Linked DNA regions of Pararhizobium sp. A13. The protein of the gene in region 2 interacts with the protein of the main gene of each other region in a pairwise test. Links are inferred from orthologs where the notes say so. Each region holds a gene or a part of one and is shown on either strand. Other genes may lie near its edges.

Region 1 (11,305 bases), 1.2 Mb from region 2 along the record:
CAGCGGTAACTGCCCGGAATGACTCGAGTTGCCGGCGGTTCAGCGGATGGGCCGGGTCGTCGGCGCAGGCGAGGTGGCTCATCACCAGGATGGGCGAAAAGCTTGCCGGGCGGGCCGGGTCGTTTGCCAGCGCCAGAGCCTCGGACGCGTTCAGTCCCAGCCGGTTCATGCCGGTATCCACATGCAGCACGCAAGGGTGATCACCGCGTTCCGACAGTACCGACATGAAGAAGGCCAACTGTTCTTCGGAATTGATGATCGGAACCAGGCTGTTGTCGAAGAAAAGCTGCTCGTTGCCGGGCCACATGCCGGCGAGGATGTAGATGCGCCCGTCCGGCACCAGCGGACGCAGTTCCGCGCCCTCCTCGGCATTGGCGACGAAAAAATCCCGGGCACCGGCGGCGTAGAGCGTTTCCGCGGCCGGCTCGATGCCGATGCCATAGGCATTGGCTTTCAGCACCGCCGCAGCCCGCGCCTTGCCGGACAGTTTGTCCATATTGCGCCAGTTGTCGGCAAGCGCACCGAGATCGATAATCAACCGGTTGGAGGCGGCATCAAATGCGGGAAGGGTGGAGGAGGGATCGTGCGATTGGGCCATGGCAAAAGGGATACAGCCAAGCGTCCCCAACTGCAATTGCAGCGTTCGCGGAAGCAGCAAGTCTGTAGCCGCTTCCCGGCGTATTTTTCACAGCGGCAACCGGCGGTCTTCCCGCCGGCAACCATTCGCCGATTACATGAACGACGAGGTCAGAATCGGCTCCACTTCCATGAAGCCTTCGTAGATCATCTTCAGTGCAACGAAGAGGATGATGGCGAGACCGACATAAGAAATCCAGTGATAGCGGTGCAGCAGCTTGGCGATAAACGATGCGGCGACACCCATCAGCGCGACGGACACCGCAAGGCCAATGATGAGGATGTTGGGGTGTTCGCGCGCGGCACCGGCAACGGCGAGCACGTTGTCGAGCGACATCGAGACGTCGGCAACGACGATCTGAATGGCGGCCTGTTTCAGCGTCTTGCGCGGCGCGCGATTGCCGACCACGCCGTTTTCGTCGATATCCTCACCGGTCAGCGTTTCCAGACCTTGGGCTTCTTCCTTCGCGGTGGTTCTGATTTCACGCCACATCTTCCAGCAGACCCACAGGAGCAGGATGCCACCGACGAGCAGCAGGCCAAGAATTTCGAGCAATTGTGTCGTGAGCAGCGCAAAGGCGATACGCAGCACGGTCGCCGCCGCGATCCCGATCAGGATCGCCTTGCCGCGCTGCTCCTTGGGAAGACCGGCTGCCGCCAGACCGATGACGATGGCGTTGTCGCCTGCGAGCACGAGGTCGATCGCAAGCACCTGCAGCAGCGCGATTAAGGCGTCCATGAAGAGATTTCCCCAGACTAGAGACGTTGGACCACGGCCATTGCAGCCGCGGCTATTCAGCTAATTTTGTTTTCGCTTATCCGGAAGTCCGGCAATTTGCAACGTGGCGAACCCCATTGACCCTCCGGAAGCGGTCTTTTCCAATCAATGCTCGTACTGTGTGAAGGACGGATCGGCGAGGTCGGTGAAGCGGGTGAATTCCGACTGGAAGGCGAGCTTGACGGTGCCGGTCGGCCCGTGACGCTGCTTGGCGATGATCACGTCGGCGGTGCCCTTCACCTTTTCGAACTGCATCTTCCACTCTTCATATTTCGGATCGAACTCGTCGCGCGGCTCCATGTTCTTGACGTAGTATTCCTCGCGGAACACGAAGAGCACGACGTCGGCGTCCTGCTCGATCGAACCAGATTCGCGAAGGTCGGAGAGTTGAGGCCGCTTGTCCTCGCGGCTTTCCACCTGGCGGGAGAGCTGGGAGAGTGCGATGATCGGCACGTTCAGCTCCTTGCCTAGTGCCTTCAGGCCCGTGGTGATCTGGGTGATTTCCTGCACGCGGTTGTCGCTCGATTTGCCGGAGCCGGTCATCAGCTGGATATAGTCCACCACGAGGCAGTCGAGACCGCGCTGACGCTTGAGGCGGCGGGCACGGGCGGAAAGTTGGGCGATCGAAATACCACCGGTCTGGTCGATATAGAGCGGCACCTTCTGCATATGTTGAGAGCATGCCACGAGCTTCTCGAAATCGTGCTCGGAAATATCGCCGCGGCGGATCTTCGAGGAGGAGACTTCCGTCTGCTCGGAAATGATACGCGTTGCCAGCTGCTCAGACGACATTTCGAGCGAATAGAAACCGACGACGCCGCCGTTCTTCGCCTTCATCGAACCGTCGGCCTGCACTTCGCCTTCATAGGACGCAGCGATGTTGTAGGCGATGTTGGTTGCAAGCGAGGTCTTGCCCATGCCCGGACGTCCGGCAAGAACGATCAAGTCGGAGCGCTGCAGGCCGCCCATGCGGGCGTCGAGCGAGTGAATGCCGGTCGAGATGCCTGAGAGCGAACCGTCGCGCTCGAAGGCCTGCCCCGCCATGTCGATCGCCAATGCCACCGCGTCGTTGAACGACTGGAAGCCGCCATCGTAGCGGCCGGTTTCAGCGAGTTCGAACAGGCGGCGTTCGGCATCCTCGATCTGGCTCTGCGGCGGCATGTCGAGCGGCGCGTCATAGGCGATGTTGACCATGTCCTCGCCGATGGTGATCAGTGAGCGGCGCAGTGCCAGATCATAGATCGCCCGGCCGTAATCTTCCGCGTTGATGATCGAGACGGCTTCCGAGGCGAGACGGGCGAGATATTGCGCCACCGTCATGTCGCCGACCTTCTCGTCGGCCTTCAGGAACGTCTTGATGGTGACCGGGTTGGCGGTCTTTCCCATGCGGATGATGTCGCCGGCGACCTCGAAGATCTTGCGGTGCAATGGCTCGTTGAGATGAACCGGCTTCAGGAAGTCCGAGACGCGATAGAAGGCATCGTTGTTGACGAGAATGGCGCCCAGGAGCGCCTGCTCGGCCTCGAGATTGTTCGGCGCTTCGCGATACTGTGCTTCGGCCTGATCCTTGGCAATGGGGACAAGTCTGCGCGCTGCTTCGTTCATGGCGTTCCGTCTCTGTCTCGCGTGGTCTGATGGTTGCGGTACCCGATTTGCGAGCGTTGGGGCCAGGGGTCAAGTGTATCGCTGCAACAGCCGCCGACGCATTTGATCCGGGGGCAAGCCGTCACCGTTGTTCACAGGGTTCCGCTGCTGAACGCGAAAAATCTGTCGATACGGGCATTGGCTATTGACCGGATTTCTGATGCGAATCGCTGTCGTCAGCGGTTATTCTAACCTCGGTTCGAACCGGTCACAGGATTTTTTGGCGGCAACTGTCCGGCTGTCCACCGTTCAGGATGCAACCGCCCATCCTCAGACGCAGAAAGGCCCGCGGACGGGCCGCGGGCCTTTTTGTTCAAAACAGGCGCTGCGATCGGCGCCGCGTGCTTTTAAGAAGCTTATTCTTCTTCGGCTTCGAATTCAGCTTCCGGGTTGAAGAAATCTTCCGGCTTCAACGCGTCTTCGTCAACGCCGTAGATGGCGTCGGCAGAGGTGAGGCTTTCGCCCTTGAGCTGGCGTTCTGCTTCTTCAGCCGAACGGGCAACGTTCATCTGAACCTTGATTTCGACTTCGGCATGCAGGTGCAGGACGACGTCATGCAAGCCGATCGTCTTGATCGGGTTGTTGAGGTCGACCTGGTTGCGGCCGATGTTGAAGCCTTCGGCACCCAGAACTTCAACGATATCGCGAGCAGCGACCGAACCGTAGAGCTGACCGGTTTCGCCAGCCGAGCGGACGACGACGAAGGACTTGCCGTCCAGCTGTTCGGCAACGGTCTGGGCTTCGGACTTGCGCTCGAGGTTGCGGGCTTCCAGCGTCGCGCGCTCGGCTTCGAAACGCTTCTTGTTGGCTTCGTTGGCGCGCAGCGCCTTGCCGAGCGGCAAGAGGTAGTTACGGGCAAAGCCGTCGCGAACCTTGACGGTTTCGCCCATCTGGCCGAGCTTGGCGACGCGTTCGAGAAGAATGACTTGCATGGTGATGTCCTTTCGTTTGTCTGTTCAGAGGTCTTTTGTTTCAGTGTCAGTTGTTTTCCCTGCCGGCGACAGCGCGATGGCGCGCCGCGTGTCCATCAGACCCGACAGGAGAAAGAAGAATGCCGGCACCTGGAAGATCAGAACCGACATGTAGCCGATCCACAAAACGGGCAGCCGCCAGGACTTGCCGCGCGTGCGGAAATGGAAGACGGCGAACCCGGCAAGCAGGAAGCCCGCGCCGAAGGTGCCGCAGATGAGCGCGCCGATGATGGCCGGTGTGCCGCCCATGAAGGCGAGAACCAGGCCGCCGAGGAAGGCGAAGATGGAATAGCGGTGCATGCGCAGCGTCGATGGCATGTCCTCGCGCGGGCGCAGGCCTTTGCCTGAGGTCTGGACGATGCGGCTGGCGATGTAATAGGCCGCAAACAGGATCATCACCCAGAGGGCGCCGAACAAGAGCGGCCAGGCGACCTGGAAGAGGGACTTGATCTGCTCGACCACCGCCGGAGCAGGGTTGAGCAGCGGGTCCTGCGCCTTCATCGCGATCAGCACCTGATCGACCACGATGCTGGCGAAACGGTCATCATATCCCAGCGCCGCGCCAATGATGATAGCCGCGACCGTGACCAGCAGCACGAGGTGGGCGAGGATATCGGAGAGCGGATACCAGGCAAGCGCGTCCTTCGGGCCACCGATCTCGGAAGCCGGCCGTGCCAGATTGGCGAGGTGGCTGAGCCAGGCGGCCGGCGCAAGCATGAGGATCACGACGAAAAAGGCAGACAATGGGGAGGCAAACAACGCAAGGCCGAGGCCCGCGACGACAACGGCAACGGCGGCGGCGGCATTGCCCCAGCCGAGGCCGGCGATGAGAACAGGCAGCGCGGAAGCGATAACGAGCAGGATGGCAAAATACGACTGCGGCGTCGCCCCGAGCAAAAGCAGGGCGGCGGTAATGCCGGCAAGCGCGCCGGTCAGCAGCGATGTTGCATTCAGTGTCTTCACGGGTCGCTGTCCTGCTTATCAAGCAGTTAGAGGCGTTTCCTGATGAAGGAACGAAGCCTCAACATGGGTTTTAGCGCAAGTTTGCGCCGGCGTTTCCGATCCGCGCCCAACGCGGAAGGGAGAAGGTGAGGCGATGCCGGATGGCCGTTCGCCTCACCTTGAGTCAGCTTCCGTCGAGTCAACAGACTGACGGACGGTCAAGTCTTAGGACATGACGTAGGGCAGGAGGCCGAGGAAGCGGGCGCGCTTGATGGCCTGGGCCAGTTCGCGCTGCTTCTTCTGGGAGACTGCCGTGATACGCGAAGGAACGATCTTGCCGCGCTCGGAAATGTAGCGCTGCAGGAGACGGATGTCCTTGTAGTCGATCTTCGGAGCGTTGGCGCCGGAGAAGGGGCAGGTCTTGCGACGGCGATGGAACGGGCGGCGTGCCGGAGCGGACAATGTATCAGCCATGATCTTTTCTCCTTATGCCCGGTCTTCGCGCGGACGGCGCGGACGGTCTTCACGATCACCACGGTCCGGGCGCGGACCACGGTCGCCGAAGCCGCCACGGTCAGGACGGTCGCCATCGCGGCGCGGACGGTCGTCGCGGTCGCGCTTCTGCATCATGGCGGACGGGCCGTCTTCATGCTTCTCGACAGCGATGGTCATGTAACGAAGAACATCTTCGTTGATGCGCATCTGGCGCTCGACTTCGTGAACGGCCGGTGCCGGAGCATCGATGTCCATCAGAACGTAGTGAGCCTTGCGGTTCTTGTTGATGCGATACGTCAGGGACTTGAGGCCCCAGTTTTCGACGCGCCCGACTTTTCCGCCGTTAGCTTCCAGTACACCCTTGTACTGTTCGACGAGAGCGTCGACCTGCTGAGCGGAAATATCCTGCCGGGCAAGGAATACATGTTCATAAAGAGCCATGATGGCCAAGCCTTTCTTGCGTTAATCGTCACCCGGACCCCAGCGGCTAAGCCTCAACGACTGTTCTATTGGCTGCGGACAGCCGGCAAGAAAGTGTTGTTTCGAGACGGTCGAGAGCGGAGACACGGGAGGCTGGACCCCTTTAGGTCCTGACAGGTTTCTAAGGGAAACCGGCCCTCCGTTCAGCCACCAGCCAGAAGACCGGATGTTGCGAACAGCGCGCTTATACGCATTTTCGGCCAGGAAGCAAGGGGCGAGGGGAAATTAGCACGGGGCCGCGTGGCCTGCGCGCTCCATCCGTAGCGCTATTCTACGTACACGCTCGGTGGATGCCTGCCGCACGGTCCTCGCGACGAAGTCGGATTTGCCGCCAGTGTAGAATTTCCAATCGCCATCTGCCTCCGCTGCCAGCTTGCCCTTCAGTGCTGCATATGCGGCGGCGGCGTCCGGGTGCGTGCGGAGCCAGTCCCGAAACAGGACGCGGTTGTCGTGCGTGACGTTTCCCGGCCCGCAGAGGTAGAGGCGGGTCCCATAGGATCGGTGACCCGAGGTGAAGGTCCACATGCCATCGCCGTAAGGATCGCCATGAAAGGTAAACTCCGCGAGCGACTTCACGCGCTCGACCGCAGCAGGGACCAGTGTTTCACTGAGAAGCACTGCATCGATGTCGATCTTCGGCTTCGCCGGCAGGCCGACGACCGAGGTGCTCCCGATATGGTGGATATCGTTCACCATATCGCCGATAAGCGTCAGTATCCGAGACTTGTCCCGCTCGAATAGCCCAGGCCATGCCGGATCGTAATCGACAACCTTTATTGTGCTCATTTTGGGCATCATATGGTTCAAGTTATGGTTGCACAGTGCCCGATTCTCAAAGCGCGCGGAAGTGGGCAACGCCTTCGTCCACGCGCGGAAAACCGCCGTGGTTTTCAAAGAGCAGTTCGGACGGGGTGCTGAAAGCTGCCTCGTAGGAATAGAATAGGTGACACCTTTCGGCGCCCCGTTCGGCGGTTTCTGCCCGCAAACGCGTTCCGCTACGGCCTCGTCGGCCCTCTGCGCGATTGCATGCCCGCAGCAGCAGCAGCAGCATCGGCCTGCGGAGGGGAACCTTCTTGCGAACCCCGGCCTCGGGGACTTCCGTCCTTTCCCCGAACCCGGCGCCGGCCCCGCCTGGCTGCCACGGCTGGCAGTGTATCCGAGGGCGGGACGGGGGCGAGTATGGCATGGGCGCGAGGGGCAGGGATGAGCGGGGATGATTGAGGCCGAGGGTATGCCGCACCGGAGCCTGTCGCGGCCTGGGCGTGGATCCTCGGGTCAGGCCCGAGGACCCACTTCCAAGCCTTAAAGCGGCAAACCCTCGACCGCCTCATCCCCGCAGTGGACTGACCAGTCGCGCCCGGCGCGGATCGGCGGGTGGGGGCGCCGTGAAATTTTCCGCGGGTGCCGGGCGGCCGACGTGGTAGCCTTGCACCTGGTCTATGCGGAATTCCTGCATGAGCCTGAGCTGGTCATCGGTTTCCACGCCTTCGACGAGGATATTGTGGCCGCGATTTCGCACGAGGCCGATGATATCCTGGAGCATGGCCTTGCCGCGCGGGGTGCCGCAATCGTGCAGGAACGAGCGGTCGATCTTCACCGTGTCGAAATCGATCAGGCGAAGCCACGAAAGACCGGCAAAGCCGGTTCCAAAATCATCGAGCCAGATCTTGATGCCCAGCGTCTTCAGGTCGCTGATGCAGCGGAGAATGTCCGAATGCATCTCCATCTCGAGACCTTCGGTGATCTCCAGCGCTAGCCGGCCGCCGGCGACGCCTGTCTCTCCGAGGATCGCAGCGACGGAGGCCGCAAAGCCGGGGGCCTTGAGCTGAATTGGCGAGACGTTGACGCTGACGACCGGCACGTGGTCGTCCATCAGGAGTTCGCGGCACACCGTCCGTATGGCCCAGCGCCCCAGCTCCAGGATGGCGCCGGTTCGTTCCGCGACGGGAATGAAAAGGCTCGGCGTCACCGCGGTGCCATCCAGCATTCTCAGGCGCATCAGCGCCTCGACGGCTTCGATCCGGCCCGACACGGCGTTTCTTATCGGCTGATAGACGAGGGAAACGAGTTTCTGGTCGATCGCGATCTTCAGCAAAGCCGCGACGTTCTCGCTCTCATCGCTGCTCTGGGGATCGTTCGGATCGAACAGGCGGACGCAATTGCGACCGCTTGCCTTGGCTGCATAAAGCGCGCGGTCCGCCTCGTGGATGATCTTCTCGAGCTTCGTACCCGTTTGATTCCTGGTAAACGAGGCGCCAACGCTGACGGTGACGATCGAGGTCCCATCCCGCCGCTGCCCATGCGCCAGAGCCAGGTCCTCGACCGTGCGACGAATGGCTTCTGCAAGATCCGCCACCCGCTCGCCGGTGTCCAGGCGAGCGAGAACGATGAACTCTTCGCCGCCATAGCGTCCGATCGAGCCGCCGTAGGGACTGATCGAGGCCTCGAGTGCATTGGCGACGAGGATGAGGCAGCGATCGCCCTCCTGATGGCCGTAGCAGTCGTTGTATCTCTTGAAGAAATCGACGTCGATCAGGATTGCTGCAAAGTTCCGGCCGGATTTTTGCCAGTCGTCCCAGTAGTAACGCAGCCTCTGGTCGATTGCCCGGCGATTTGCAAGACCCGTCAAGGGATCGGTGTTCGACAGCCTCAGCAGAGCTTTTCCCCGTTCGGATGCCTCGTTGTGCTGAACCTTCGCCTCCAGGGCGTTGAGGAAGACCTTGTAGCGTTCCCTGTTGAGCTTCCAGTTCACATAGGACGTGAAGACGAAGCAGGAGGCGCAAAAGGTCCCGAATGCCAGCTTGTAGGTGGGGTCCATCGGTGGGAAGGACAGCAGAGCGGCCAGGAAAATGAGGAGAATGACGACCGATGCAACGACTGAAAGGCGAAAGTGGAAGCTGAAGAACAGGTTGACGCTCATCATGAAGATGGCACCGAAGACCATGTAGTAGGATATGCTCTGAATATCCGATGTCATCATGGCCGTGCATAGCCAACCGGCATAGGCAAGGATAACCGCGCACGCACTGGTGGCATCGATCGCGTTCGCGCTGGCATTCAAGCGGACCTGTATTTCGAGCGCGGCGATTGCGACGATGCCGACGGCGAAGCGGGCGGCGATCGCGTAGAGCGCGACGTCCGGAACGAGCAAAATGTCGGTGATCGAAAACAGAAGATAGGCGGCGACGGCGATCCAGAGTCCTTGTCTGGTGGCCTGCCTGCGCGTGCTTTGGCCTTCCTCCCGATAGAGCGCACGAAGCTCCGCCGAGGCCGGTCTCGGCGGCTCGGTATGGAGATCGATTTCAACTACGTCGGCCAACGTGTGCTTCATGCACTTTCCATTGCGTTGCGTCGCATTCTCTAGAGCTTGAGGTCTCTTTCCAACAGTCGACGCTGTCTCAGTCGCCCCACGCCGGCCATCCGGATAGGCAAGCTATCAGGAAAGGGCAGCAGTTTTCGGCACAATAGGACAGGTGCATTAACTTTTTCTGAACTTGGCGACGAGCGTCGACGCACCCGCGGCGGAGTCAACCGACACGCGAGTGCATTAACCATAACCCGCGAAAACGGGGTCGCTCGGATTGGCACTTCATCTATTTTTCACCATTATATTAATGATCTATTAACCCACGAGGTTCGAGTGTCCCAATTTAACATTGCCTTCGACGGCGAAAGCCTGATTACCCCCCAAGCCATCATCACCGAACTTTCCCCCGCCAAAACCGACCGACACGATGATCAGCTCGCAACAGCGAAAGCTGAACTCGCGCTCGTGCTGGCGATTGCCCTGCAGCAGATCGAAGAACGCCGCGATCCGGCGCAGACCGTAAAGCGGCTTATCGGGGCGCTTCATGAGACGCGCAACAAGTTCGAACCAAGCGTCTGGCAGGCGCTGATCCCGATCGTGCAGAGCCATCCGTCGGCGAAGATCTTTCAGCAGGATCCGTTCACGCGCTGGTCTTTCGAGAAGCCGCGCGGTTATTCCGGTGACGCGAGCTTGATCGACTTCATCTATGGCCACCCGGCCGTTGCGCACGAAGTCGCAAAATCCACGCCGCTTGGGCTCGGGATTTATGAATATACCAGGAACGCGCCCGGCCCCGTCGCGGTCAGGGAGCGGCGTGACATTCTGACCCGCTACGTTGACGAGATCGCCGCGGAAAAAGGCCCCGAAACCGAGATACTCACGGTCGCCGCCGGCCATCTGCGGGAGGCCGACAGCTCGGTCGCGCTCCAGGAAGGGCGGATCAGGCGGTGGGTCGCTCTCGATCAGGATCCTCTCAGCATCGGATCGATCACACGGGATTTCCAGGGCACCTGCATCGAGGCGATCGATGGTTCGGTCCGCGGGCTGCTCAGCAAGAAGCATCAGCTTGGCAAGTTCGATTTCATCTATGCCGCTGGCCTCTATGACTATCTCGCCGACAAAGTCGCGATCAAGCTGACGCAGGCCTGCATGGATATGCTGAAGCCGGGCGGCGTCTTCCTCTTCGCCAATTTCGCCGACGACATGGCCGACGATGGCTATATGGAGTCCTACATGAACTGGGCGCTGCTGCTGCGCTCGGAGGCGGACATGTGGAATGTCATCAATTCGAGCGTCGAGCGCAACAGCGTTGACGCGAGTGTCTGGTTCGGCGCGAACCGGAACATCGTCTACGGCACGATCAGGCGTTTGTGAACGTTTGAGTTTAGGCTTTGCGATGGCCTGCTGCGCGCAGCGGGCCATCCTGGTGTGGGATCAGAAGGTTGGCCGCAGCCATGATGCCTGTCTCACACCGTCTCCTGCTCCAGGCAGCCATTGACCGGCTGCGTTTCGGTATTCTTCAGATCGGCGCCGGGAACTGCCGATGCAGATGCCCGATCCCTTCCATCACCGCCGCCGACAGCTTTACATCCTTGGCGCCGATATCCGTCTTCAACTGCGCCATGCTCGTCGCGCCGATAATGACCGAGGTCATGAAGGGGCGGGTGAGGCTGAAGGCGAGTTGCATCTGGGCGAGATCGAGGCTGTGGGCGCGGGCGAGTTCGGCATAGGCGGCGACGGCGGGTCCCTGGTATTCGGTGTAGCGGCCGCCAAGGTCGCCGTTGATGGAGAGGCGGGAACCTGCAGGGCACGCGCCGTTGAGATATTTGCCGGTCATCAGGCCGGCTGCGAGCGGCGAATAGGCGAGCAGGCCGATATCCTCGTGATGGCTGACTTCGGCGAGGTCGAGATCGAAGGCGCGGTACAGGAAGTTGTACTCGTTCTGTATGGAGGCGATGCGCGGCAGGCCGTGTTTCTCGGCAAGCGACAGCATCGTCATCGCGCCCCAGGCGGTGTCGTTCGACAGGCCGACGGCGCGGACCTTGCCTGCCT
Region 2 (13,232 bases):
GCGTCTTCGGTTACTGGCACGATCGGTTCCGGTACGATGGGCTTTACCAGCTATATCAATGCCATGGAGCAGGCGGGCGTCATGCGCACGCTGGCGGAGCCGAGCCTGACCGCGATTTCCGGCAAGAAGGCGAGCTTCTCCGTCGGTGGCGAATATCGCTTGCCCTCCGAACAGGAGATCGATGAGGATGGCGCCATAACGCGTACCAATGAGACGGTGGAATACGGCATCGGCCTGGATTTCACGCCGGTCGTCCTCGGGCCCGGCCGCATCAGTCTCGAAATTGCCACCGAGGTTTCCGAGCCCACCTGGGAAGGGTCTGTCGTCAACGCCAATGCGGCCAGCATCCCTGGCCAGACCTATATGTCGATCCGTCGCCGCAAGGCTTCCACCAGCGTCGAGCTTCCATCCGGCGGCTCCATCGTAATCGGCGGTCTGGTGCAGGACAATATCCGCCAGGCCATGTCCGGTCTTCCCGGCGTTTCCAAGATTCCGATTTTCGGGACGCTCTTCCGCTCGAAGGACTTCATTCGCAACGAGACGGAGCTTGTCATCATCGCGACGCCCTATCTGGTCCAGCCGGTTGCGCGTGCAGACCTGTCGCGGCCGGATGACAACTTCAATCCGACCGACGACCTGTCGAGCGCATTTCTCGGCGAAGTCAATCGCATCTACGGCAACCGTCAGGCAGCCCCGGTCGGGGAGTACCACGGCAATGTCGGCTTCATCTACAAATAGGCGGGACCGGACATGACGACCAAGATCATCCTGAACCGCAATATCAAGGGGCAATCGACCATGCGGCCAAACACCTCCACCGGTTCGGCTCGTCTCGCGCGGATGCTTGCGATCGGCGCCTTGCTGGTGGCGGGCGCAACCCTTGCCGGCTGCGCCAACCGCGACGGCATGTCGACCGGCGCCTTGCCCGACGACTACCGCACCCGCCATCCGATCGTGATTGCCGAAGCGGAACACGCAATCGATGTGCCGATTGCCTCCAGCGACCGGCATCTGACAATGGGCGCACGCGACGTCATCCGCGGCTTTGCTTACAGTTATAGAAATTCTGCAACCGGCACGGTGCAGATCCTGGTGCCCACCGGCTCGGTCAATGCTCACGCCGCATCGGCGCTGCGCAAGGAAATCCGCGGCGTGCTGGTCGGCGCCGGCATTCCGGCGGGGCGGCTGGCCGAGGCGAGCTATCAGGCAAGCGGCGATGGTGACGCCGCACCGATCCGGCTCAGCTATACGGCGATCACGGCAAAGACCGCACCTTGCGGCAACTGGCCGAAGGATCTTGTCGCCAATACGATCGAGAACAAGAATTATGAAAATTTTGGTTGCGCCAGCCAGGCCAATCTTGCCGCGCAGGTTTCCAACCCGATGGATCTGCTCGGCCCGCGCGCCATGTCGCCGATCGATGCGGTTCAGCGCGGCGAAGTAATCAAGGACTACCGTGGTGTCTCAACCGGGACAGAAACGACTATCAACATCAACAACAATTGATATTCCGGACGGTTTGACAGGACAGTACCATGAGCACGATTGACTACAAGATCGAGACCGCTTCCGGTGAGCCGGATGGCTTTGCCGATGCGGTCCGCCCGAGCGACGTCGATCACCTGCGGCCGCTTCCCCGCATCTCCGTGCATGCCTTCTGCGAAACGGAAGCCCTGCAGCGGATGATGGAGCGCTGCGGCCAGGACCGGCGGATGAGCAAGGTCAGTCTGCGGATCAACAGCGGCTCGATCGCCGCTGCTGCCAACATGTTTTCGACCGCGCCGACGCCAAACCTGGTCATTCTTGAAACCTCGACGGAACCGCGCCTGCTAATGGCGGAACTGGCGCCACTTGCCGCCGTCTGCGATCCCTCGACCAAGGTCATCATCATCGGTCGCTACAACGATATCCCGCTCTATCGCGAACTGATCCGCAACGGCATTTCCGAATATATCGTGGCACCGGTCGCCATGCCGGACATTCTAAGCGCCATCGCTACCATCTTCGTCGATCCGGAAGCCGAGCCGCTCGGCCGCAGCATTGCCTTCATCGGCGCCAAGGGCGGTGTCGGTTCTTCGACGCTCGCCCATAATTGCGCCTGGGGCATTTCGAACCTGTTCTCGACCGAGGTAGTGCTTGCCGACCTTGACCTGCCCTACGGCACCGCCAACATCAATTTCGACCAGGACCCGCCGCAGGGTATTTCCGAAGCGGTTTTCTCCCCGGAGCGCCTGGACGAGGTGTTCCTCGATCGCCTCCTGACCAAGTGCTCGCAGCATCTGTCGTTGCTTGCGGCACCGTCCATGCTCGACCGCCCCTATGATTTCGATGCAACGGCGTTCCAGCCGCTGATGGAAATCCTGCTGCGCAATGCGCCGGTCTCCGTGCTCGACGTGCCGCATCTGTGGGCGGACTGGACACGCACGGTGCTGGCGGAAGCCGATGAGGTGGTCGTCGTCGCGGTGCCCGATCTCGCCAACCTGCGCAACGCCAAGAACCTGTTCGATTCGCTGAAGAAAATCCGGCCGAACGACAAGACGCCGCATCTGGTGCTGAACCAGGTCGGCATGCCGAAGCGGCCGGAAATATCACCGGGCGACTTCTGCGATTCACTGGAAATCGAGCCGGTCGCGATCATTCCGTTCGATGCCGTGCTGTTCGGCAATGCGGCCAACAGCGGCCGGATGATTGCCGAGATCGACAAGAAGGCGCCGACGGCCGAGACGTTCTCGCAACTCGCCCATCTCGTGACGGGCAGGGCGACGGCCAAGAAGGCCAAGAAGGGCGGCCTCGGCAAGATGCTCGGGATGCTTGGGCGCAAATAACTGACATTTGAACGAAAATCGGATTTTAGAGCATGTTTGGTAAACGAGGAAACGACGGCTTCGGAAAGGGTGGCTCCATCAGCCCTCCTATGCAAACGCCCGTGCCCGCCGCTGCTCCCGTAGCCGCAACCGAGCGGCAGGCTGCGCCCGTTCTTGCGGAGCCTGCCCGCGAAGCTATGCCGGTGACCCGTGCGCAGCCGTCTCCGCCGCCCATCCGAAAGAAGGCAGCCCGGACCGAGGACTACTACGACACCAAGTCCCAGGTTTTCTCGGCTCTGATCGACACGATCGACCTTTCGCAGCTGGCCAAGCTCGACAACGAGAGCGCACGCGAAGAAATCCGCGATATCGTCAACGACATCATCACGATCAAGAATTTCGCGATGTCGATCTCCGAGCAGGAGGAGCTGCTCGAGGACATCTGCAACGACGTTCTCGGCTACGGTCCGCTGGAACCGCTGCTCGCACGCGACGACATCGCCGACATCATGGTCAACGGCGCCGGCCAAACCTTCATCGAAGTCGGCGGCAAGACGATCGAATCCGAGGTTCGCTTCCGCGACAACGCCCAGCTCCTGTCGATCTGCCAGCGTATCGTCTCCCAGGTCGGCCGGCGCGTCGACGAATCCTCGCCGATCTGCGACGCCCGCCTTCCCGATGGCTCGCGCGTCAACGTCATCGCCCCGCCGCTCGCCATCGACGGCACGGCTCTGACAATTCGTAAGTTCAAGAAAGACAAGCTGAAACTCGACCAGCTGGTCAAGTTCGGCGCCATCACGCCGGAAGGCGCGGTGCTCCTGCAGATCATCGGCCGCGTCCGTTGCAACGTCGTCATCTCCGGCGGTACCGGTTCCGGCAAGACGACCCTCCTCAACTGCCTGACCGGCTATATCGATCTCGATGAACGCGTCATCACCTGCGAGGATACGGCCGAACTGCAACTGCAGCAGCCGCATGTGGTGCGCCTTGAAACCCGGCCCCCGAACATCGAAGGCGAAGGCGAGATCACCATGCGTGATCTCATCAAGAACTGCCTGCGTATGCGGCCCGAGCGGATCATCGTCGGCGAAGTGCGCGGACCAGAAGTCTTCGACTTGCTTCAGGCGATGAACACCGGCCACGACGGCTCGATGGGCACCATCCACGCCAATACGCCGCGCGAATGCCTTGCCCGTATGGAATCGATGATCGCCATGGGCGGCTATACGCTGCCGGCCAAGACCGTCCGCGAAATCATTGCCGGTTCGATCGACATCATTATCCAGGCGGCGCGTCTGCGCGACGGTTCGCGCCGCATCACCCACATCTCCGAAGTCATCGGCATGGAAGGTGACGTCATCATCACTCAGGACCTGATGCGCTACGAGATCGACGGCGAAGACGCCAACGGCAAGATCATCGGCCGCCACAAGTCGACCGGCATCGGCCGCCCGCATTTCTGGGACCGCGCCCGCTATTTCAACGAGGACAAGCGGCTGGCCGCGACGCTCGACGCGATGGAAAAGGACTGATCGTTTTCATGTTCGGAATAGACATCACCATTCTGGCTATCGTCGGTCTCGTCGCCCTTGCAACGGCCGGCCTTGCCTATGGCATCCTGTTCACGCGCATCGAAACCGAGAAGAAGGCCGAAAGCCGCGTCCGCAAGGTGAAATCCGCCGAAACCGACAGGGTCAAGGTCAAGGCGGCGCGCGACCGCATGACCGAGATGTCGAAGCGACGAAAATCGGTACAGGATTCGCTGAAGGATCTCGAGAAAAAGCAGCAGGAAAAATCTGCCAAGGCGAAACCTTCGATGAAGATCAGGCTCATGCAGGCCGGTCTCAAGATATCGATCCCCCAATTCTACATTGCCAGCGTTGTCTTCGGTGTGATTGCTGCCTTGATCGCGCTGATCGCCGGGGCCATGCTGCCGATTGTTGCCGGCATTCTTCTCATCGGCACGGCCGGCTTTCCGCGCTGGTTCGTCAACTTCCTGATCAAGCGCCGCTGCAAGGCATTCCTCAACGAATTTCCCAACGCCCTTGACGTCATGGTGCGATCGATCAAGTCCGGCCTGCCGCTCAACGACGCCATCCGGCTGATCGCCGGTGACGGGCAGGAGCCGGTGAAGACCGAATTCAGACGCATCATCGAGGCGCAGCAGGTCGGCCTCAATATTCCGGAAGCCTGCGCCCGCATGATCAACAGCATTCCGCTGCCGGAGGTCAATTTCTTCGCCATCGTCATCGCCATTCAGGCGCAGGCCGGCGGCAACCTCTCCGAGGCGCTCGGCAACCTCGGCAAGGTGCTGCGCGAACGCAAGAAGATGAAGGCCAAGGTCCAGGCGCTGTCGATGGAAGCCAAGGCATCGGCCTGCATCATCGGCGCCCTGCCATTCATCGTCGCCTTTATGGTCTACATGACGTCTCCGCAATACATGATGATCCTCTTCACCGATCCGCGCGGCCACATCATCATGGGCTGCTCGGCGGTGTGGATGAGCATCGGCATCTGGGTGATGCGCAACATGATCAACTTCGACATCTAGGAAGGCCCCGGCATGAGCGAGGGCATGATCAATACCCTGACCGATCCGAACGTCATCGTCGCCTTTCTGGTGGCGGTGGCGGTGCTGGCGACGTTCTATTCGCTGGCAATACCCTTCTTCGAGAAGGGAAATCTGGACAAACGGATGAAATCCGTTGCCACCGAACGGGAACTGATCCGGGCGCGCGAACGCGCCCGCCTGAATGCCGAGGTGTCCGGCGGCAAGGCATCCCTGCGCGCCCAGAACAACACGTCGGTGCGCCAGATCGTCGAGCGGCTCAACCTGCGCAAGGCGCTGGTCGACGACAAGACCGTCAACCGGCTGAAATCGGCCGGCTACCGGTCGCAGAACGCGCTGAACATGTTTCTGGTCGCCCGCCTGTGCTTGCCGTTTCTGTTCCTTGCGGTTGGCGCGTTCTACATTTTCTTCCTCGGCTATCTCGGCGAAAAACCGTTGCCGATGCGGATCCTCGCCGTCATCGGCATTGGCTATCTTGGCTTCTACGCGCCCAATATCTTCATTTCGAATGCCGTTTCGAAACGCCAGCATTCGATCCGCCGGGCCTGGCCGGACGCGCTTGACCTTTTGCTGATCTGCGTGGAATCGGGCATCTCCATGGAACTCGCGATGCGGCGCGTGGCCGACGAAATCGCCGCGCAGTCGGCCCCGCTGGCCGAGGAACTGGTCCTCACCGTTGCGGAACTCTCCTTCCTGCCCGATCGGCGCATGGCACTGGAAAATCTCGGGACCAGAACCGGGCTGGACGAGGTCAAGTCGGTCATGCAGGCCCTGATCCAGGCGGACCGCTACGGTACGCCGATCGCCCAGGCGCTGCGGGTGCTTGCCCAGGAAAGCCGCGACCAGCGCATGAACGAGGCCGAAAAGAAGGCGGCTGCCCTGCCGCCGAAGCTGACGGTGCCGATGATCCTGTTCTTCCTGCCGGTCCTGATTGCCGTTATTCTCGGGCCGGCCGGAATCCAGGTTTCGGACAAGTTCTGAGCCCAAGCACCCGGCGCAGAATGCAGACACGACAAAGCACCGCCCTCCGAGGGCGGTGCTTTGTCTTTCAGTCACTTGGCGGCAACGGTCTCGACCGGAAAGTCCGTCGATTCAGAAAGCTTGCGCCATATTTCGACCTCGCGAGCAACGCTGGCGTTTTTCTCGCTGATCGCCGACAGCGTATCGGTGCCGAAGGGCATGCGCAGTGGCGGGTTCTCCGCATTGGCGAGCGTGATCATCGCTTTCGCAAGCCGCGCGGGATCGCCGGGCTGGCCGTGGTTCTTGGCCCCCGCGAAGTCGCGCATGGCGCCTGCCGGTGTCCGTTCGTAGTCGGCAATCGAACTCGGGCTGATGACGAGCGAGGTTTCGTCCAGAAAGTCGGTGCGGAAGAAACCCGGCTCGACGACGGTGACATCGATCCCCAGCGGCTTGACCTCGGTCGCCAGCGATTCCGAAAGACCCTCGATGGCGAACTTGGTCGAACCGTAGACACCCCAGCCGGGAAAGCCGGTATAGCCGCCGATCGACGAGATGTTCATGACATGACCAGAGCGCTGCCGACGCATGTGCGGCAACACCGCCCGCGTCACCTTCAGCAGACCGAAGACATTCGTCGCATAGAGCTTTTCGACCTCCTCGGCCGTTGCCTCCTCGACGGCGCCGAGCAAGCCGTAGCCCGCATTGTTGAGCAGGACATCGATCTTGCCGAAACGCTTGACGGCCTGTTCGACAGCGGCAAATGCCTGTCTCTCATTGGTGACGTCGAGGGCGACGGCAAGGAGATTGGGGTGATTGCCAAAGCGGTCGATGACGGTCTGCGGATTGCGCGCCGTTGCGACGACGGCATCGCCAGCATTGAGGGCTTCCTGGGTGATGAGGGCGCCGAAGCCGCGGGACGCGCCAGTGATGAACCATACACGCATGACGTTTTCCTTTCGTCGTTGGAATTTGCTTGCAGGAACAACGTAACTCAGCATGATAGATGAGATAATCTAGTTTCTCTTCCGCAACTCAGTGAGGAAACTTCATCAATGCGTCGAATTCGGGCTCAGGACCTGTCCGTCTTTCTGGCGATAGCCCAGCATCGGAGCTTCCGGAAGGCCGCGGTCGATCTCGGCGTGACCGCCTCGGCGCTTTCCCATGCATTGCGCGCGATCGAGGAGCGGCTGGATGTTCGGCTCGTTAACCGGACCACGCGGGGTGTCGGCCTGACTGAGGCCGGTGAGCGGCTTTTCGAACGGGTCCGCCCGGCCTTTCTCGACATCGACGCGGCATTGGAAGAGCTGGACACATTCCGCGGCCGACCGTTGGGGAAACTTCGAATCAACGCACCTCGCGCCGCCGCAAAGCTCGTGCTGCTGCCGACCGTTGCACGGTTCCTCAGTGAGCATCCCGCAATCGAGGTCGAGATCGTCGTCGACGACGCGCTTGTCGATATGGTGTCCGGCGGCTTCGACGCGGGCGTCCGGTTCGGCGAGACGATCGCGGCGGACATGATCGCCATTCCGATCGGGCCGCGTCACCGCTTCACGGTCGTTGCCTCACCCGATCATTTCGAGCGGCATGCGAAGCCGGTTACGCCTTACGATCTGAAAAATCATCCCTGCATCCGCTACCGGTTTGCCAGTGGAGCCTTCTACCGCTGGGAGTTCGAACGGGGTGGCCTTGAAGTCGATATGGATGTCCAGGGGCCGCTGACGCTCGGTGATCAGGACATCATGCTGCAGGCTGCGATGGACGGTGCGGGGCTCGCCTATGTCTTCGAAAGTCAGGCGAGCCGAGCAGTCGCGGAGGGGCGGCTGGTCAGCGTTCTGGAGGACTGGTGCCCCTATTATCCAGGCTTTTTCCTCTACTATCCCAGCAGACGGCAGCTGCCCGGGCCGTTGCGCGCCTTCCTGGATTTCGTGAGGGCTAAGCGCTGAGCCGACGTTCGTCAGTTCGTGGCCTTGTCTTCCTTGGAGAGCTTCTGCCAAGCGTTCTGCTGCGACATGATCGAGCGCAGATATTTGACATTGGCTTCCGCCTGATCGGGAGAAAGCTCCTGCCGGGCGATCTGCTCGGCTTCGGCAAAACGTCCCTGCAGTCCGACGGCTAGCGCCAGGTTCTGCCGGACGCTGCTGTCGGCGCCGGGCTGGCTGACCGCCGATTTCAGATAGGTTTCAGCCGTTTTCAGGTCCTTGTTCAGAAGATAGGACATCCCGAGATTGGAAAGGACCGTCGGCTCGTTCGGCTGGATGTCGAGCGCCTCGCGATAACGTTGACGCGCTTCGGACGCGCGGCCGAGCTGGTCGAGGATTGCGCCTTCCGCCGATTTCAACTTCCAGTCCGGACGGTCCGGCGTCTGGGCGCGGGAAATCGTGTTCAACGCCTGTTCCAGTTGACCCGCAGCAGCTTGCGATTTGCCATAGGCGGCGAGCACTTCGCGGTCTGTCGGGTAGTTGATCGCCACCTGCTGCATCACCGCCAGGGCCTGCGCATTGCGGCCGGTCATTCTGAGCATATTGGCATAATTCAAGCCTGCATTGCGGTCCTTGGGATTGCGCTCATAGGCCTCGCCGATGCTCTCCGCCGCTGCTGCAAGTTCCGTCGCGTTCATCGACTGAACCGGCTTGGAGAAATTGGCCGTCGGAATGGAGCCGGTCGTCAGCTCCTTCTTTTGCGTCGCACAGCCGGACAGCGCCAGCGCGACGAAGGCCGCCAGAGAGGCGGCTTTCAGAAACCGGTGATGGGAAAGAGACGAGTGTCCGCGTGACGTCATTGCCAATGCCCCTTAAGCAATTCGATAGAGCACCGGATGCAATCCCCAACAAATCGGCGCAATCTTCACTCCAGCAATAATCTGTTAACCCTAACAGAGCGTTAATCGGGTGATTCTGCACCGTGCCTTCTTAAGGATTTCCATGGCCTCCTATCAATTCATCGACCGTCCGTCGCCGTTCAACACCAGTGCCGGCAAGACCCTGCCGATCTTCGCGGTGACACCGGCCCATATCGATCTCGGCGCAATCGATCCGATCGCGCTCGACTGGGCACGCAAGGCGGGCTTCAAGGCGGAATCCGGCGCGGTTCTGCTGATCCCCTCGCAAGACGGCCAGCTCGGCGGCGCGCTGTTCGGGCTGGGCGCCAATCCGTCGGAAGCACCGTTCCTGACCGGCAAGCTGGCGCGCGCGCTGCCAGCCGGAAAATGGCATATCGAGACCGCGCCGCTGACGGCCAACCGCCTGGCGCTCGGCTACGGCCTCGGCTCTTACCGCTTCGACCGCTACAAGGCTGCGGCGAGCGAAGCGCCGACCTTGATGATCCCGGCCGATGCCGATGCCGCCGATATCAAGCGCCAGCTTGCGGGTGTTTTCCTCGCCCGCGATCTCATCAACATGCCGACCAACGACATGGGGCCGAATGCGCTGGAGGAGGCCTTCCGGGCGCTCGGCGAGCACTACAAGGCAAAGGTTTCCGTCGTTTCCGGCGACGATCTGCTGAAGCAGAACTTTCCGCTGATCCACACCGTCGGCCGCGCCAGCGCCGAAGCGCCGCGGCTGCTGGAAATGCGTTGGGGCAAGAAGGGGCATCGCAAGGTGACGCTGGTCGGCAAGGGCGTTTGCTTCGACACGGGTGGCCTCGACATCAAGCCGGCGGCCTCAATGCTTCTGATGAAGAAGGACATGGGCGGTGCTGCCAATGTCATGGGCTTGGCGCTGATGATCATGGATGCGAAGCTCAAGGTCGATCTCAGGGTGCTCGTGCCCGTCGTCGAAAACTCGATCTCCGCCAATGCCTTCCGGCCGGGCGATATCTATCGCAGCCGCAAGGGCCTGACGGTGCAGATCGACAACACCGACGCCGAAGGTCGCCTGATCCTTGCCGATGCGCTCGCCTATGCGGACGAGGAGGAAGCCGATCTCATCATCGACATGGCGACGCTGACCGGCGCCGCCCGCGTCGCGCTTGGCCCGGACCTGCCGCCCTTCTACACCGACGACGAGGATCTGGCCCATGATCTGACCGAAGCGAGCCTCACGGTCGACGATCCGCTCTGGCGCATGCCGCTCTACAAGGGTTACGAGAAGGACATCTCAGCCCGCATCGCCGATCTCACCAATGCGCCGTCGGGCGGCATGGCCGGATCGATCACTGCGGCGCTCTTTCTCAAGCGCTTCGTGACCAACAGCAAGAGCTGGGCCCATTTCGACATCTTCGGCTGGGCCCCGACCGAACGCCCGCACTCGCCGCTTGGCGGCGAGGCGCAGGCGATCCGCGCGCTGTATCATCTGATCGCGAAGGGGAAGAAGTAGGTCGTTCGCTTGCGGAGGGCTTCCCCCCTCTGTCACCTCAAGGGGGGAGATCGTTCGTGCCGCTCATAAGCGCAAGTAAGGGGCGCACGATAGTCGCTGTCAATCTCCCCCTTGAGGGGGAGATGTCCCGGAGGGACAGGGGGGTAAACCCTCTTCAGATGAGGACCCGATGGTCCACTACTCGTTGATCAGCCGCTTCAAGAGCTCGATCTCGTGGCTGAGCTTCGTGTCGCCGGAAATCAGGTCTTCGATCTTGCGCACGGCGTGCAGCACCGTCGTATGGTCGCGCCCGCCAAAACGGCGGCCGATTTCCGGGAAGGAGCGGGGAGTGAGCGTCTTGGCCAGATACATGGCGATCTGGCGCGGCTTGACGATGACCCGCGTGCGGCGGTTGGAGACCAGTTCCTGCCGCGACACATTGTAGTGCTTGGCGACGACGCGCTGGATGTCCTCGATGCGAACCCGGCGCGGCTCGCCGGCATTGACCAGATGGCCGAGCAGCTCATCAACGCGCTCGATCGACAGCTGCGGCTCGAAGCTGCGGCGGAAGAGCAGCTGGTTGAAGGCGCCTTCCAGCTCGCGGCCGCTCGCCGTGATATTGCGGGCGACGTGACTCAGGATATCGGCCGGGATATCCAGCGAGGCATCGTCCTGCCGGGCGACCTCGAGGCGGCGCTTGAGAATTTCGAGGCGCATCTCGTAGTCAGGGCCGTCCATTTCGATGGCAACGCCACCCTGCAGCCGCGAGCGAACGCGCGGATCGAGCGATTCCAGTTCCCACGGCGCCCGGTCGGCAGCAACGACGACCTGCTTGGCGCTGTCGAGCAGCATGTTGAGAAGATGGCAGAATTCATGCTGGATCGACTTGCCCTGCAGGAACTGCATGTCGTCGATCACCAGAAGATCGATGTTGCGCAGCGTTTCCTTGAGCGAGAGCGCGTCATTGTCGCGGATCGCGGTTGCAAAGCGCCACATGAAATACTCGGCCGTCAGGTAGACGACGCGCGGTACGCGCGGGCTCTGGATCGCCGCCGTGGCGATTGCCTGCAACAGATGCGTCTTGCCAAGACCGACCGTCGAATGGACGAACAGCGGGTTGAAACGCACGGCACCGGCGCCGGCCTCGGCGATCGTCTTTGCAGCGGCAAGGGCGACGCGGTTCGAGGAGCCCTCGACGAAGCTTTCGAAGGTGTAGCGTGGATCGAGCGGCGAACCGAACAACGGTCCCGCGACCGGCTGCTGCTTCTGAAGAGTGCTGACCGTGGCTGCGGCATGATGGGCAAGCGGCTGCGCCGATGCCCGGCGCGCAGTTGCCGGTGCGACTGTGTCGGTGTGGTTTGCCTGCGGGGCATCCTCGTGAAGGCCGGGCCGCGCGCCGCGTGTGGCACTGCGCACCAGGATTTCCACCTTCAGGATCTCCGCATCCTCCTGCTGGAAGAGGTTGGTGATCAAGTCGAGATAGCGGTTGTTGATCCAGGATTTCAGAAAGGTCGTCGGTACAGATAGCCGCACGACGCTCTTTGAGACGGAGTGCAGTTTCAACCGGCCGAACCAACTGGCAAAAACATCGGCGCCCACCTGGGCTTTCAAGCGCGCACTGACCCGCTCGAAAAGCGCGCTATGGCCCATCTCGCCTTTTTCCGCTGCCGCACCGCCAGACGGGTTTGCCGCGATCTGACGTCCATTCTCCCCGTTTTCGAATACAATCGCCGCCGTCACCGAATTACTTAGCATATTGCCGCCTTCCAATATCATTCCGCGACGCCGTCATTGCTGCCGGCGTCAGCCTTTATGTTTGTCGTGAACGGCCCTTGTTCAAAGGCATGCCGCCCAATTCAAACGCTCTCCGTGCCAAAAGAGGAATCCTCATCTTCCTCTTTTGGTCCGGTTTCCGTGCAAATCCGTTTGGCCTAAAGGCAAAACGCATGTCCCGCTTGCACGGGTTCATTCCAGTGTCCGGTGCCGGCCCTCGTGTAAATGCCGGTTCCGTTCAGTCCCTCGTCCCTCGACCGGCCTTTCCCGACCCTCGTTACAAAAAGGGCAGGCCAGTTGCTGCGAATGCGTCCTCGTCCGCATTGCGGCCACCATCTCTGCGCAGCACGGTAAAGCCGTCGCTGACGCATGATCGGGTGTCTCGAGGTTGTACCCACGTTTACAATCATAGATAGCAAAGTGTCATTCCGAGCAAACATGTTGCGCGGCTGAAAACACCCTGTACTGATTGATGGAACGTTGTGGAACCACCCCGTTACAGAAGGTTCAAGTGAAACTGCGCAGCCCGTTGAAAGGCCGCCTTTTCATCTTGTCTACAGGTATCCCCCGCGCCTTCTGTGGGAGGCATTTAGGCAGGATCGTGACACAAGATCAATCGTGATTTTTACGGTTCGGTAAGAGCTGGGCGTTGACTCTCATAGCGTGTCCTGCATCGGCCAGAAGCCTGCGCAAGAGAATCGCTTTTGAATCAAGGGCTTTGATTTTTGGCCCGGAAGTTAGCTGGCGAAAAACAAAAAAAATAAAAAATATCTTGACTCGCCACGCGCCTTAACGGGCCTTGGGTGGACCGGCATGTGTCCGAGCATCCTCGCG

What was found.
Region 1: the proteins of dnaA (region 2) and WI754_RS12385 interact in binary tests that used the Escherichia coli proteins (3 or more experiments, as listed by UniProt). The link is inferred for Pararhizobium sp. A13 from one-to-one orthologs.

Annotation. Positions count from the first base shown.
Region 1 is NZ_CP149510.1:2,521,389-2,532,693, forward strand. The notes cover bases 770-3,765. They hold WI754_RS12385 (replicative DNA helicase), read right to left. Parts: upstream 3,020-3,765; coding sequence 1,520-3,019; downstream 770-1,519. Other genes in these bases: WI754_RS12380 (TerC family protein), read right to left, coding at 770-1,375; rplI (50S ribosomal protein L9), read right to left, coding at 3,415-3,765. Outside these bases: alr (alanine racemase), read right to left, coding at 1-598; more of WI754_RS12380, read right to left, coding at 731-769; more of rplI, read right to left, coding at 3,766-3,990; WI754_RS12395 (DUF2232 domain-containing protein), read right to left, coding at 4,015-4,992; rpsR (30S ribosomal protein S18), read right to left, coding at 5,197-5,445; rpsF (30S ribosomal protein S6), read right to left, coding at 5,458-5,907; WI754_RS12410 (GrpB family protein), read right to left, coding at 6,172-6,732; WI754_RS12415 (GGDEF and EAL domain-containing protein), read right to left, coding at 7,274-9,277; WI754_RS12420 (class I SAM-dependent methyltransferase), read left to right, coding at 9,587-10,627; WI754_RS12425 (aldo/keto reductase), read right to left, coding at 10,773-11,305. UniProt on the Escherichia coli protein: The main replicative DNA helicase, it participates in initiation and elongation during chromosome replication. Travels ahead of the DNA replisome, separating dsDNA into templates for DNA synthesis.
Region 2 is NZ_CP149510.1:1,347,517-1,360,748, forward strand. Bases 10,050-12,892 are described here. They hold dnaA (chromosomal replication initiator protein DnaA), read right to left. Parts: upstream 12,276-12,892; coding sequence 10,824-12,275; downstream 10,050-10,823. Other genes in these bases: WI754_RS06540 (M17 family metallopeptidase), read left to right, coding at 10,050-10,646. Outside these bases: WI754_RS06495 (type II and III secretion system protein family protein), read left to right, coding at 1-738; WI754_RS06500 (CpaD family pilus assembly protein), read left to right, coding at 841-1,506; WI754_RS06505 (CpaE family protein), read left to right, coding at 1,536-2,825; WI754_RS06510 (CpaF family protein), read left to right, coding at 2,858-4,336; WI754_RS06515 (type II secretion system F family protein), read left to right, coding at 4,345-5,355; WI754_RS06520 (type II secretion system F family protein), read left to right, coding at 5,368-6,354; WI754_RS06525 (oxidoreductase), read right to left, coding at 6,426-7,277; WI754_RS06530 (LysR family transcriptional regulator), read left to right, coding at 7,386-8,276; WI754_RS06535 (tetratricopeptide repeat protein), read right to left, coding at 8,288-9,112; more of WI754_RS06540, read left to right, coding at 9,255-10,049. UniProt on the Escherichia coli protein: Plays an essential in the initiation and regulation of chromosomal replication. Binds in an ATP-dependent fashion to the origin of replication (oriC) to initiate formation of the DNA replication initiation complex once per cell cycle.